One region of the Streptomyces sp. NPDC005574 genome, then DNA from elsewhere that is predicted to be linked to it. Evidence: riboswitches for the same ligand, from Rfam matches in the RefSeq annotation. Region 1 holds a riboswitch; the other holds the start of a gene.
The links. Region 1 has a riboswitch for S-adenosylmethionine ahead of ABZT03_RS33395 (aminotransferase class V-fold PLP-dependent enzyme). Riboswitches for the same ligand answer to the same signal wherever they lie in the genome.

Region 1 (5,163 bases):
GGCGGGCGCCCCAGGGGCCGGGCGTCGCCTACCTGGCGCACCTGGTGGGGTTCGCGGCGGGCTTCTGCTACGCGTGGGTGCGTTTCGGCCGTACCACTAGAGTGAACTCCGCCCCAGCTCCGGCCCCCGAGGGAGAGAACCAGCCGTGATCACCGCGATCGTCCTCATCAAGACAAGCGTGGACCGGATTCCCGAGATCGCGGAGTCGATCGCCGCCCTGGAGTCCGTCAGCGAGGTCTTCTCGGTCACCGGCACCTACGACCTGATCGCCATGGTCCGGGTCGCGCGGCACGAGGACCTCGCGGAGGTCATCCCCGGGCGGATCAGCAAGATCCCCGGGGTCGAGGGCACGGACACGCACGTCGCGTTCCGCACCTACTCGCAGCACGACCTGGAGGCGGCGTTCGCGATCGGGCTGGACTCCTGACCGCCTGAGACACCGCCTCCGGGCACCGCCGCGAGGGCCCTCACACCGCCGGGACGCAGCGGCCGCCCTCCGTGCGGTACTGCCACCGGGCGCCGTCCCGCACCAGTTCCCGTACGGCGCCCACGAACCGCTCCACATGCTCGTCGGGGGTCCCCGCGCCGAAGCTCACCCGGATCGCGTTGAGGGACTTCTCGCCCGGCGCCGCCTCGGGGGCGCCGCACTCGCCCTGGGTCCCGGGGTCGCCGCCCAGCAGGGTGCGGACCAGGGGGTGGGCGCAGAACAGGCCGTCGCGGACACCGATGCCGTACTCGGCCGAGAGCGCCGCGGCGAAGTGCGAGCTGTTCCAGCCCTCGACGACGAACGAGATCACGCCGACGCGTGGGGCGTCGTCCCCGAACAGCGACAGCACCCGCACCTCGGGCACCTCGGCGAGGCCGGCGCGGACGGTGTCGATCAGCTGCCGCTCCCGGGCGACCAGGTTGTCGAAGCCGGCCTCGGTGAGGGCCTTGCAGGCGGAGGCGATGGAGTGGACGCCGATGACGTTGGGCGAGCCGGCCTCGTGGCGGGCGGCGGTGTCGTGCCACTCGACGTCCACTCCCCCGTCCTCGCGCCGGGTGACCTTGCGGCTGGCGCCGCCGCCCGCGAGGTACGGGTCGGCCTCCCGCAGCCAGTCGGCGCGGCCGGCCAGCACCCCGGAGCCGAACGGCGCGTACAGCTTGTGGCCGGAGAAGGCGACCCAGTCGACGTCCAGCTCCCGCACCGACACCGGGTGGTGCGGGGCCAGCTGGGCGGCGTCCAGCACGATCCGGGCCCCGTGGGCGTGCGCGGCGGCCGCCAGCTCCCGTACGGGCCACAGCTCGCCGGTGACGTTCGAGGCGCCGGTGACGCAGACCAGGGCCGGGCCCCGCGGGTCGCGGGCGGCGAGGGCGCGCTCCAGGGTCTCGACGGCCTGGCGCGGGGTGCGCGGGGCGTCGAGGTAGGTGACCCGGGCGTCCTTCCAGGGCAGCAGCGAGGCGTGGTGCTCGGTCTCGAAGACGAAGACCTGGCAGCCAGCCGGGAGCGCGGCGGCGAGCAGGTTGAGGGAGTCGGTGGTGGACCGCGTGAAGATCAGCTGGTCGTCGGTGCGGCAGTCGAGGAACTCGGCGACCGTCACCCGGGCGTTCTCGAACAGGTCGGTCGACAGCTGCGAGAGGTATCCGGCACCGCGGTGCACGCTGCCGTAGTACGGGGCGTACGCGGCGACGTCGTCCCAGACCCGCTGGAGGGCGGGGGCGCTGGCCGCGTAGTCGAGCGCGGCGTAGGTGACCTCGCCGCCCGTGACGAGCGGGACGGTGACGTCCGCGCCCAGAACGGGCAGCGGGGCACAAAGCGACCGGGCGGCGGCAACGGTGGAGACGGACATGGCGAACTCCCGTGAGAGGCGGCGGAATCACCGCGCGGGCACGACACGGCCCGGCGCGGGAAAAGGCTGGAGAAGGGGATGCGGAGGCGGGGCTCTGCGGCCCTATCGCATTCGCTTGCTCACGGGGGACTCCCTCGAGACCAGGACCCCTGGGCTTCGTCCACTCGAAGGAGTGGGAGGGGTCCGCGCTTGCCGCAGACCTCGCTGCCTGCGGCCTGGTCTTCACCCGGGGCACCCCGCCACGGACGGAGGGTTGCCGGACAGTCGGCCGGGGCCTCATGACTGTCACTCATGACCTGCGCACGAACGTACGGGAGGTGATCGGCGTCCCGCAACCCCTGTCCGGATCGCGGGACGCCGCCCGGCTACGCGTTGCTGGCCGCCACCCAGCGCTCCAGGGTCCGCTTGGCCGCGCCGGAGTCGATCGACTCGGCCGCCCTGCCCAGCCCGGCGCGGATCTGCTCGGTCAGCGGCGCCCCGGTCGGCTCCAGGGCCACCAGTGCCGCCGCCGAGTTCAACAGGACCGCGTCGCGCACGGGCCCGGTCTCGCCGTCGAGGAGCCGCCGTGCGACCTCCGCGTTGTACGACGCGTCGGCGCCGCGCAGCGCCTCCACCGGGACGAGTTCGAGGCCGACGTCACGCGGGTCGAAGGCCCCCTCGGTCACCTTGCCGTCGCGGACGGTCCACACCCGGGAGGTGGCCGTGGTCGTCAGCTCGTCGAGGCCGTCGTCGCCGCGGAACACAAGCGCGGACGAGCCGCGTTCGGCCAGGACGCCGGCGATCAGACCGGCCATCCGGGTGTCGAAGCAGCCGATCGCCGAGGCCGTGACCCGGGCCGGGTTGGTCAGCGGACCGAGCAGGTTGAACGAGGTCGGGATGCCGAGGTCGCGCCGGACGCCTCCGACGAACCGCATCGACGGGTGGAACTTGGCCGCGAAGCAGAAGGTGATCCCAGCCTCCTCCGCCACCCGCGCCACGCCCTCCGGCGACAGGTCCAGGTTGATGCCGAGCTTCTCCAGCACGTCGGAGGAGCCGCTCGCCGACGACGACGCCCGGTTGCCGTGCTTGACCACCTTCGCGCCGGTGCCCGCGATCACCACGGCGGACATCGTCGAGATGTTGACCGTCCTGGCCCGGTCGCCGCCGGTACCGACGATGTCGACGGCCGGCCCGGGGATGTCCAGCGGCTGCGCGTGCGCGTACATCGCCTCGACGAGGCCGTTGATCTCCTCGACCGTCTCGCCCTTGGCCCGCAGCGCCACCATGAAGCCCGCGATCTGCGCGTCCGAGGCCTCGCCGCTCATGAAGCGGTCCATCGCCCACGCCGTGTCGCCGGCGCTCAGGTCCCGGCCGCCGAGCAGCGCGCTCAGTACCTCGGGCCAGGAACGGCCCGCCGTGGTGTCGCCTCCAGCGGGGGTCACAGCGCTCATCAGCCGCTCCTGGGTCGGTCCCGTACCTCGGGACGCGGATCTCAACGGGACCACCCTATCCAGCCCAGGGCACGGCGAAGGGCCCCCGTCCGAACACCGGACGAGGGCCCCTCAGTGGCGTGCGCAGCGATCAGTGGTGGCCGTGGCCGCTCGTGATCTCCTTGTACTCCTCGACGGTGGGCTTGGGGATCTGGGACTCGTCGCCGTAGTACGCCTCGCTCAGCTTGGCGCGCAGCTTCTCGGGTCCCTTCACCTTCCGCTCGACACCGTTCGCGTCGACCGTCGCGCCGATCTCGGCCGGCTTGTACTGCTCGTGCGCGGTGAGGGTGTGCAGCTGCTCCTGGCTGAGCGGCTCGTGCACCTCGATGAACTCACCGTGCGGCAGGCGCTTGATGATGCCCGACTCGCGGCCGTGCAGCACCTTGTCCTTGTCGCGGCGCTGGAGGCCGAGGCAGACGCGCTTGGTGATGACGAACGCGATGACCGGCGCCACGAAGAACGCGACCCGGACGAACCAGGTGATGGCGTTGATCGACAGGTGGAAGTGGGTGGCGATGATGTCGTTGCCGCCACCGATCAGCAGGACGAAGTACCAGGTCATCCAGGCCACACCGAACGCCGTCCGGGTGGGGACGTTGCGCGGGCGGTCCAGGATGTGGTGCTCGCGCTTGTCGCCGGTGACCCAGGACTCGATGAACGGGTACACCGCGATCGCGACCAGGACCAGCGGGAAGATCACCAGCGGGATGAACACGCCCAGCACGAGCGTGTGACCCCAGAAGTTGATCTCCCAGCCCGGCATCACACGGATCAGGCCCTCGGAGAAGCCCATGTACCAGTCGGGCTGGGCGCCCGTGGAGACCATGTCCGGCCGGTAGGGGCCCATGGCCCAGATCGGGTTGATCGAGGCGATCGCCGCGATGGCCGCGATGACACCGAAGACCAGGAAGAAGAAGCCTCCGGCCTTGGCCATGTAGACCGGCAGCAGCGGCATGCCGACGACGTTGTTGTTCGTCTTTCCGGGACCCGCGAACTGCGTGTGCTTGTGGTAGAAGACCAGGATCAGGTGGCCGACCACCAGACCGAGCATGATGCCCGGCAGCAGCAGGATGTGGATCGAGTAGAAGCGGGCCACGAAGTCGCCGCCCGGGAACTCGCCGCCGAAGAGGAAGAACGACAGGTACGTGCCGACGATCGGCACGGACAGGATCGCGCCCTCCATGAAGCGGACACCGGTGCCGGAGAGCAGGTCGTCCGGGAGCGAGTAACCGGTGAAGCCGGTGAACATGCCCAGGACGAACAGCAGGAAGCCGAACAGCCAGTTGACCTCACGCGGCTTGCGGAACGCGCCCGTGAAGAACACACGCATCATGTGCACGAACATGCCGGCGAGGAAGATCAGCGCCGCCCAGTGGTGGATCTGCCGGATCAGCAGACCACCGCGCACGTCGAAGGAGATGTGCATGGTCGAGTTGAACGCCTCGGACATCAGCTGTCCCTGCAGCGGGACGTAGCTGCCGTGGTACTCCACCTCGTTCATCGACGGGTGGAAGAACAGCGTCAGGTACACACCCGTGAGGATGATGATGATGAAGCTGTAGAGGCAGACCTCGCCCAGCATGAACGACCAGTGGTCGGGGAAGATCTTGCGCATGTTGGACTTGGCCAGGGAGTAGATCCCGAGGCGTCCGTCCGCCCAGTCGGCCACCCGCTCGCCGGCCGGTGCCTTGCCGCGCGAGCCGCTGGCCGAGCCGGTCGTGGCGGAGGGGTTCGTGTTGCCGGGTGTAGTACTCATCCGCGCTCCCAGAATGCAGGACCGACAGGCTCCTCGAAGTCGCCGAGCGCCTCGAGGTAGCCCTGGTCGTTCACGCCGATACGCAGCTGCGGCAGGGCGTGACCGGCGG
Region 2 (5,163 bases), on a different contig from region 1:
GCCGAGATGTAGCCCTTGTCGAAGCGCATACCCTCGGTGAGTTCCAGTTCCAGACCGAAGGTCTGGGACTCCTCGACGGTGATGACGCCTTCCTTGCCGACCTTGTCCATCGCCTCGGCGATGAGCTCGCCGATCTGGGTGTCGGCGGCGGAGATGGAGGCCGTGGAGGCGATCTGCTCCTTGGTCTCGACATCCTTGGCCTGCTCGAGCAGGGCACCGGAGACGGCCTCGACGGCCTTCTCGATACCGCGCTTGAGGGCCATCGGGTTGGCGCCGGCGGCTACGTTGCGCAGACCCTCGCGCACCAGCGCCTGGGCGAGCACGGTCGCCGTGGTCGTACCGTCGCCGGCGACGTCGTCCGTCTTCTTGGCGACTTCCTTGACCAGCTCGGCGCCGATCTTCTCGAACGGGTCCTCGAGCTCGATCTCCTTGGCGATGGAAACACCATCGTTGGTGATCGTGGGCGCGCCCCACTTCTTCTCGAGGACGACGTTACGGCCCTTGGGGCCGAGGGTGACCTTGACGGCGTCGGCGAGCTGGTTCATCCCGCGCTCGAGACCGCGCCGTGCCTCCTCGTCGAACGCGATGATCTTGGCCATGTGAAGTGGTCCTCCCGGACAGGGGGTGGATTTCTCCGGACCGCGCTGGCGCCCGCGACGGACGGCTCGCCGACCCTGTGGTTCCTTGCCCCACCTGGCCTGCGGGCCTCACCGACCCGATCCTCGTTGTCACTCTCACCTGCAGAGTGCTAACGCCAATGATTAGCACTCGCCCATGCCGAGTGCAAGCGCCTGCCCGGGATCGAGGGGGCGCTCCGCGGGGCGCGAACGGCGCGCGATCGGCGTGCGAGCGGGTCCCGGACACGCCGAAGGGCTCGTAACCCATGACTCCCCATGGGATACGAGCCCTCCGAAGAAGAACAGAAGAACGACGCTGTCAGTCGGCGCGTGCTTCAGCCGGTCGCCAGTCGGACCATGTCCGCCTGCGGCCCCTTCTGGCCCTGCGAGATCTCGAAATCGACTCGCTGACCCTCTTCCAGGGTGCGGTAGCCGTCCATCTGAATCGCGCTGTAGTGGACGAAAACATCCGCACCACCGTCGACCGCGATGAAGCCGTACCCCTTCTCCGCGTTGAACCACTTGACGGTGCCCTGAGCCATGCCTAACTCCCCTATTACTGGCCCTTGCGCGGACCCGCACTTCGCGGATCCGGGTCAGACCTCACCCCCCCACATGGACGGGGGCGTGCGCCGGAACGCGTCGACCGCGGCCGAATGTATCTGCCCAACTGCCCTCTGCAACAGGTCAATCGGACGAGAATTCCAGGCATGACCGGTCGGGAATGTACGGAGAATTCGCCCGAACTCAGGGCAAGTCGGGCTCCACAAAAGGAGTGAATGGCGCAAAATACCCGCACACTTTGGCCATTTATCGTCGCACGCGGAGCCTGAACTCATATGCGTCCGTCATGCGGAAGACCGCGGGTTCCCCAACTGTACCGCGCTCAACCATACAGAATTGCCCCCTCCGCTTCTCTCGCGGAGGGGGCAATCACATGAACTCCTGGTGATCGGCATTACCGAGGGTAATGATCGGCCTCGGTCAGCCGCCGGCCACGGCCGGGATGATCGACACGCCGGCGCCGTCGGGGGTGGCCGTCTCCAGCCCCTGCTCAAAACGCACGTCGTCGTCGTTCACGTACACGTTGACGAAACGGCGCAGCTTTCCCTGGTCGTCCAGGACCCGGGCGGCGATACCGGTGTGGTTCTTCTCCAGGTCCGTGATGACCTCGCCGAGGGTCCCGCCCTCGGCCGTCACCTCGGCCTTGCCGCCGGTGTAGGTGCGCAGGATGGTGGGGATGCGGACGTTGACGCTCATACGGTGTGACCTCCGGTCGGATGGAACCCTGAAGGGGGCGCGGGGCCCCGTGGGTGTGCGGCTCCGCCGCGTGGCGCGGCCGGCCCCGGCGCCCGCGCGGACGGGCGACGGGCGGGCGGCGCGGGTGACGGACGACGACTAGCCGAGACCGGCGTCCCGGAACGACTCCAGACTGGGGCGGATGGTCGCCGTCAGTCCCGTGTCCGCCACCGCGTCCAGCGTCTTGAGGCCGTCACCCGTGTTGAGCACGACCGTCGTGAGGGTCGGGTCCAGCAGACCGCTCTCGATGAGCTTCTTCGTGACGCCGACCGTCACGCCGCCGGCGGTCTCGGCGAAGATGCCCTCGGTCCGGGCGAGCAACCGGATGGCGTCCACGATCTGCTCGTCGTTCACGTCCTCCACGGCGCCGCCCGTGCGGCGCGCGATGTCCAGGACGTACGGCCCGTCGGCCGGGTTGCCGATGGCCAGCGACTTGGCGATGGTGTCCGGCTTCTGCGGCCGGACGACGTCGTGGCCCGCCTTGTAGGCCACCGACACCGGGGAACAGCCCTCCGCCTGCGCACCGAAGATCTTGTACGGCCTGCCCTCGACCAGCCCGAGCCCGATCAGCTCCTGAAGACCCTTGTCGATCTTCGTGAGCTGGGAGCCGGAGGCGATCGGCACCACGAGCTGGTCGGGCAGCTGCCACCCGAGCTGCTCGCAGATCTCGTACGCCAGCGTCTTGGAGCCCTCGGCGTAGTACGGCCGCAGGTTGACGTTGACGAAGCCCCAGCCCTCGCCGGCCGGGTCACCGATCAGCTCGGAGCAGAAGCGGTTCACGTCGTCGTAGTTGCCCTCGATGCCGACGAGCTCGCCGCCGTACACCGCGGCCATGACGACCTTGCCCTGCTCCAGGTCGTGCGGGATGAACACGCAGGAGCGGAAACCGGCCCGGGCGGCGGCGGCGCCGACCGCGCCGGCCAGGTTGCCGGTGGAGGAGCAGGACAGGGTGGTGAATCCGAAGGCGCGGGCGGCCTCGATGGCCTGCGCGACGACACGGTCCTTGAAGGAGTGCGTCGGGTTGCCGGAGTCGTCCTTGACGAACAGCCTGCCGGCGTCGACGCCCAGCTCGCGGGCCAGGTTGTCGGCCCGCACGAGCTTGGTCCAGCCGGGGTTGATGTTGGGCTTGTCCGCCACGTCGGCCGGGACGGGCAGCAGCGGCGCGTACCGCCAGATGTTCGCCGGTCCCGCCTCGATGCGCTTGCGGAGTTCCTCGGTGTCGTAGGCCGAGAAGTCGTAGGCGATCTCGAGCGGGCCGAAACACTCCTCGCAGGCGAAGACCGGGCCGAGGGGCACGCGGTGGCCGCATTCGCGGCAGGAGAGCGCGGCAGCGGGGCCGAGGTCTACGGAGTCGGTGGTGCTTGCAACGGTCTGCACAGCCATGGAGGCGAGGCCCTTTCCTCATCTTCCTCACGACGCGTTTCGCCATGAGACGGATTTGGCACCTTCCCTAGCCGGGAGCCTCGCGTGATGATCAACAGTGATCCACGAGACCGGCTGGAGGGTTGCCGGGGCTTCAACGGGCCGTATCCCTCTGCCCCTCTGGATGAGCGGTATGTAGTTGTACGCGCAACGACCCCCGACATGCGATGGTCATCAGCGTTGTTCAAGACTGTAACCGAAGGCCAGGACAGTTGAGAGAGTCGTCCGCACCGCGAGATGGATCACAGCTGATCCACTTCTCGCCGACAGAACGCAGAGGAGCCGCGCACCGTGCTGGAAGAAGTCGAGCGCTGGCTGAGCACCCGCTCCTGGTCCATGACCAGTCGCCCGCTGCACAAGATCCTGGCCGCGAAACGCATGACGGGCCAGACGGTCTCCGTCGTGCTGCCCGCGCTCAACGAGGAGGAGACGGTCGGTGACATCGTCGCCGTGATCCGTCACGACCTCATGCATCAGGTCCCGCTCGTCGACGAGATAGTCGTCGTCGACTCGGGGTCGACCGACCGCACCTCCGAGGTGGCCGCCGCGGCCGGCGCCCGGGTCGTCCACCGCGACGACATCCTGCCGCACATCCCGCCCGTGCCGGGCAAGGGCGAGGTCCTGTGGCGCTCGCTCCTGGTGACCGGCGGGGACATCGTCTGCTTCATCGACGCGGACCTGAAGGAGTTCTCCTCCGACTTCGTCTCCGGGATCGTGGGGCCGCTGCTCACCGATCCCGGCGTCGACCTCGTCAAGGCGATGTACGACCGCCCGCTCGGCGGCCGGGCCGGCCAGGGCGGCCGGGTCACCGAGCTGATGGCCCGCCCGCTGCTGAACATGCACTGGCCCCAGCTGGCCGGTTTCGTGCAGCCGCTCGGCGGCGAGTACGCGGCCCGCCGCTCCCTCCTGGAACAGCTCCCGTTCCCGGTCGGCTACGGCGTGGAGCTGGGCATGCTGGTCGACGCGCTGCACCTGGTCGGCCTCGACGCCCTGGCCCAGGTCGACGTCGGGGTGCGCAAGCACCGCCACCAGGACGGCCAGGCGCTGGGCCGGATGGCCGCCGCGATCTACCGCACGGCCCAGCTGCGGCTGGCCCGCGGCCACCTGATCCGCCCCTCCCTCACCCAGTTCGAACGGGGCGAGGACGGATTCGAGCCGCGCACGTACTCCGTGGACACCGAGGAACGGCCGCCCATGGTGGAGATCGCCGAGTACGCCACCCGCAAGGTGGCCTGACCGGGCCGGGTCCGGGGGCCGTGCGCGCACCGGGCCGGTCCGGGCGCGGCCCCGGACCCCGCCGCCGTACGTCGGACCGCACGTTTGAGCGTTTACGGGCCGGGCTAGGTTGAGGCGTATGGCTTCCACCCGCGCTGCTCAGGGCGCCCAGGTACTCGTCGCGTCCAACCGCGGCCCGGTCTCCTACGACGTGCGTGAGGACGGCTCGCTGCACGCCAGGCGTGGCGGCGGCGGGCTCGTCTCCGGCCTGTCCGCGATCGGGCCCGACGCCGGCGCCCTGTGGGTGTGCTCCGCCCTCGGCGACGGCGACCGCGAGGCGGTCCGGCGCGGGGTCGGCGAGGACGGCGTACGGATGCTGGACATCCCCGCCGACGTGCACGCCGACGCCTACAACGGCATCGCCAACTCGGTGCTCTGGTTCGTCCACCACATGCTGTACCAGACCCCGCTGGAGCCCGTCTTCGGCGCGGAGTTCCGCCGCCAGTGGGCGTCGTACGAGACCTACAACCGGGCCTTCGCCGAGGCGCTGGCGCAGGAGGCGGCCGAGGGCGCGGCGGTCCTCGTGCAGGACTACCACCTGTGCCTGGTG

Region 2: it holds a riboswitch for S-adenosylmethionine, as region 1 does, so the genes downstream of both, thrC (threonine synthase) here and ABZT03_RS33395 (aminotransferase class V-fold PLP-dependent enzyme) in region 1, are expected to answer to the same signal.

The regions. Positions count from the first base shown of each region.
Region 1 covers NZ_JBEXCW010000078.1:27,743-32,905, forward strand. Annotated here, with positions in the region: gene ABZT03_RS33385 (rhomboid family intramembrane serine protease) at 1-149, shown strand, start outside; gene ABZT03_RS33390 (Lrp/AsnC ligand binding domain-containing protein) at 146-427, shown strand; gene ABZT03_RS33395 (aminotransferase class V-fold PLP-dependent enzyme) at 468-1,829, opposite strand; SAM riboswitch class IV at 2,010-2,126, opposite strand; gene trpD (anthranilate phosphoribosyltransferase) at 2,195-3,259, opposite strand; gene ABZT03_RS33405 (cytochrome bc complex cytochrome b subunit) at 3,390-5,054, opposite strand; gene ABZT03_RS33410 (Rieske 2Fe-2S domain-containing protein) at 5,051-5,163, opposite strand, start outside.
Region 2 covers NZ_JBEXCW010000002.1:163,424-168,586, forward strand. Annotated here, with positions in the region: gene groL (chaperonin GroEL) at 1-599, opposite strand, end outside; gene ABZT03_RS02415 (cold-shock protein) at 953-1,159, opposite strand; gene ABZT03_RS02420 (MoaD/ThiS family protein) at 1,602-1,877, opposite strand; gene thrC (threonine synthase) at 2,016-3,299, opposite strand; SAM riboswitch class I at 3,315-3,469, opposite strand; gene ABZT03_RS02430 (glucosyl-3-phosphoglycerate synthase) at 3,630-4,574, shown strand; gene ABZT03_RS02435 (trehalose-6-phosphate synthase) at 4,693-5,163, shown strand, end outside.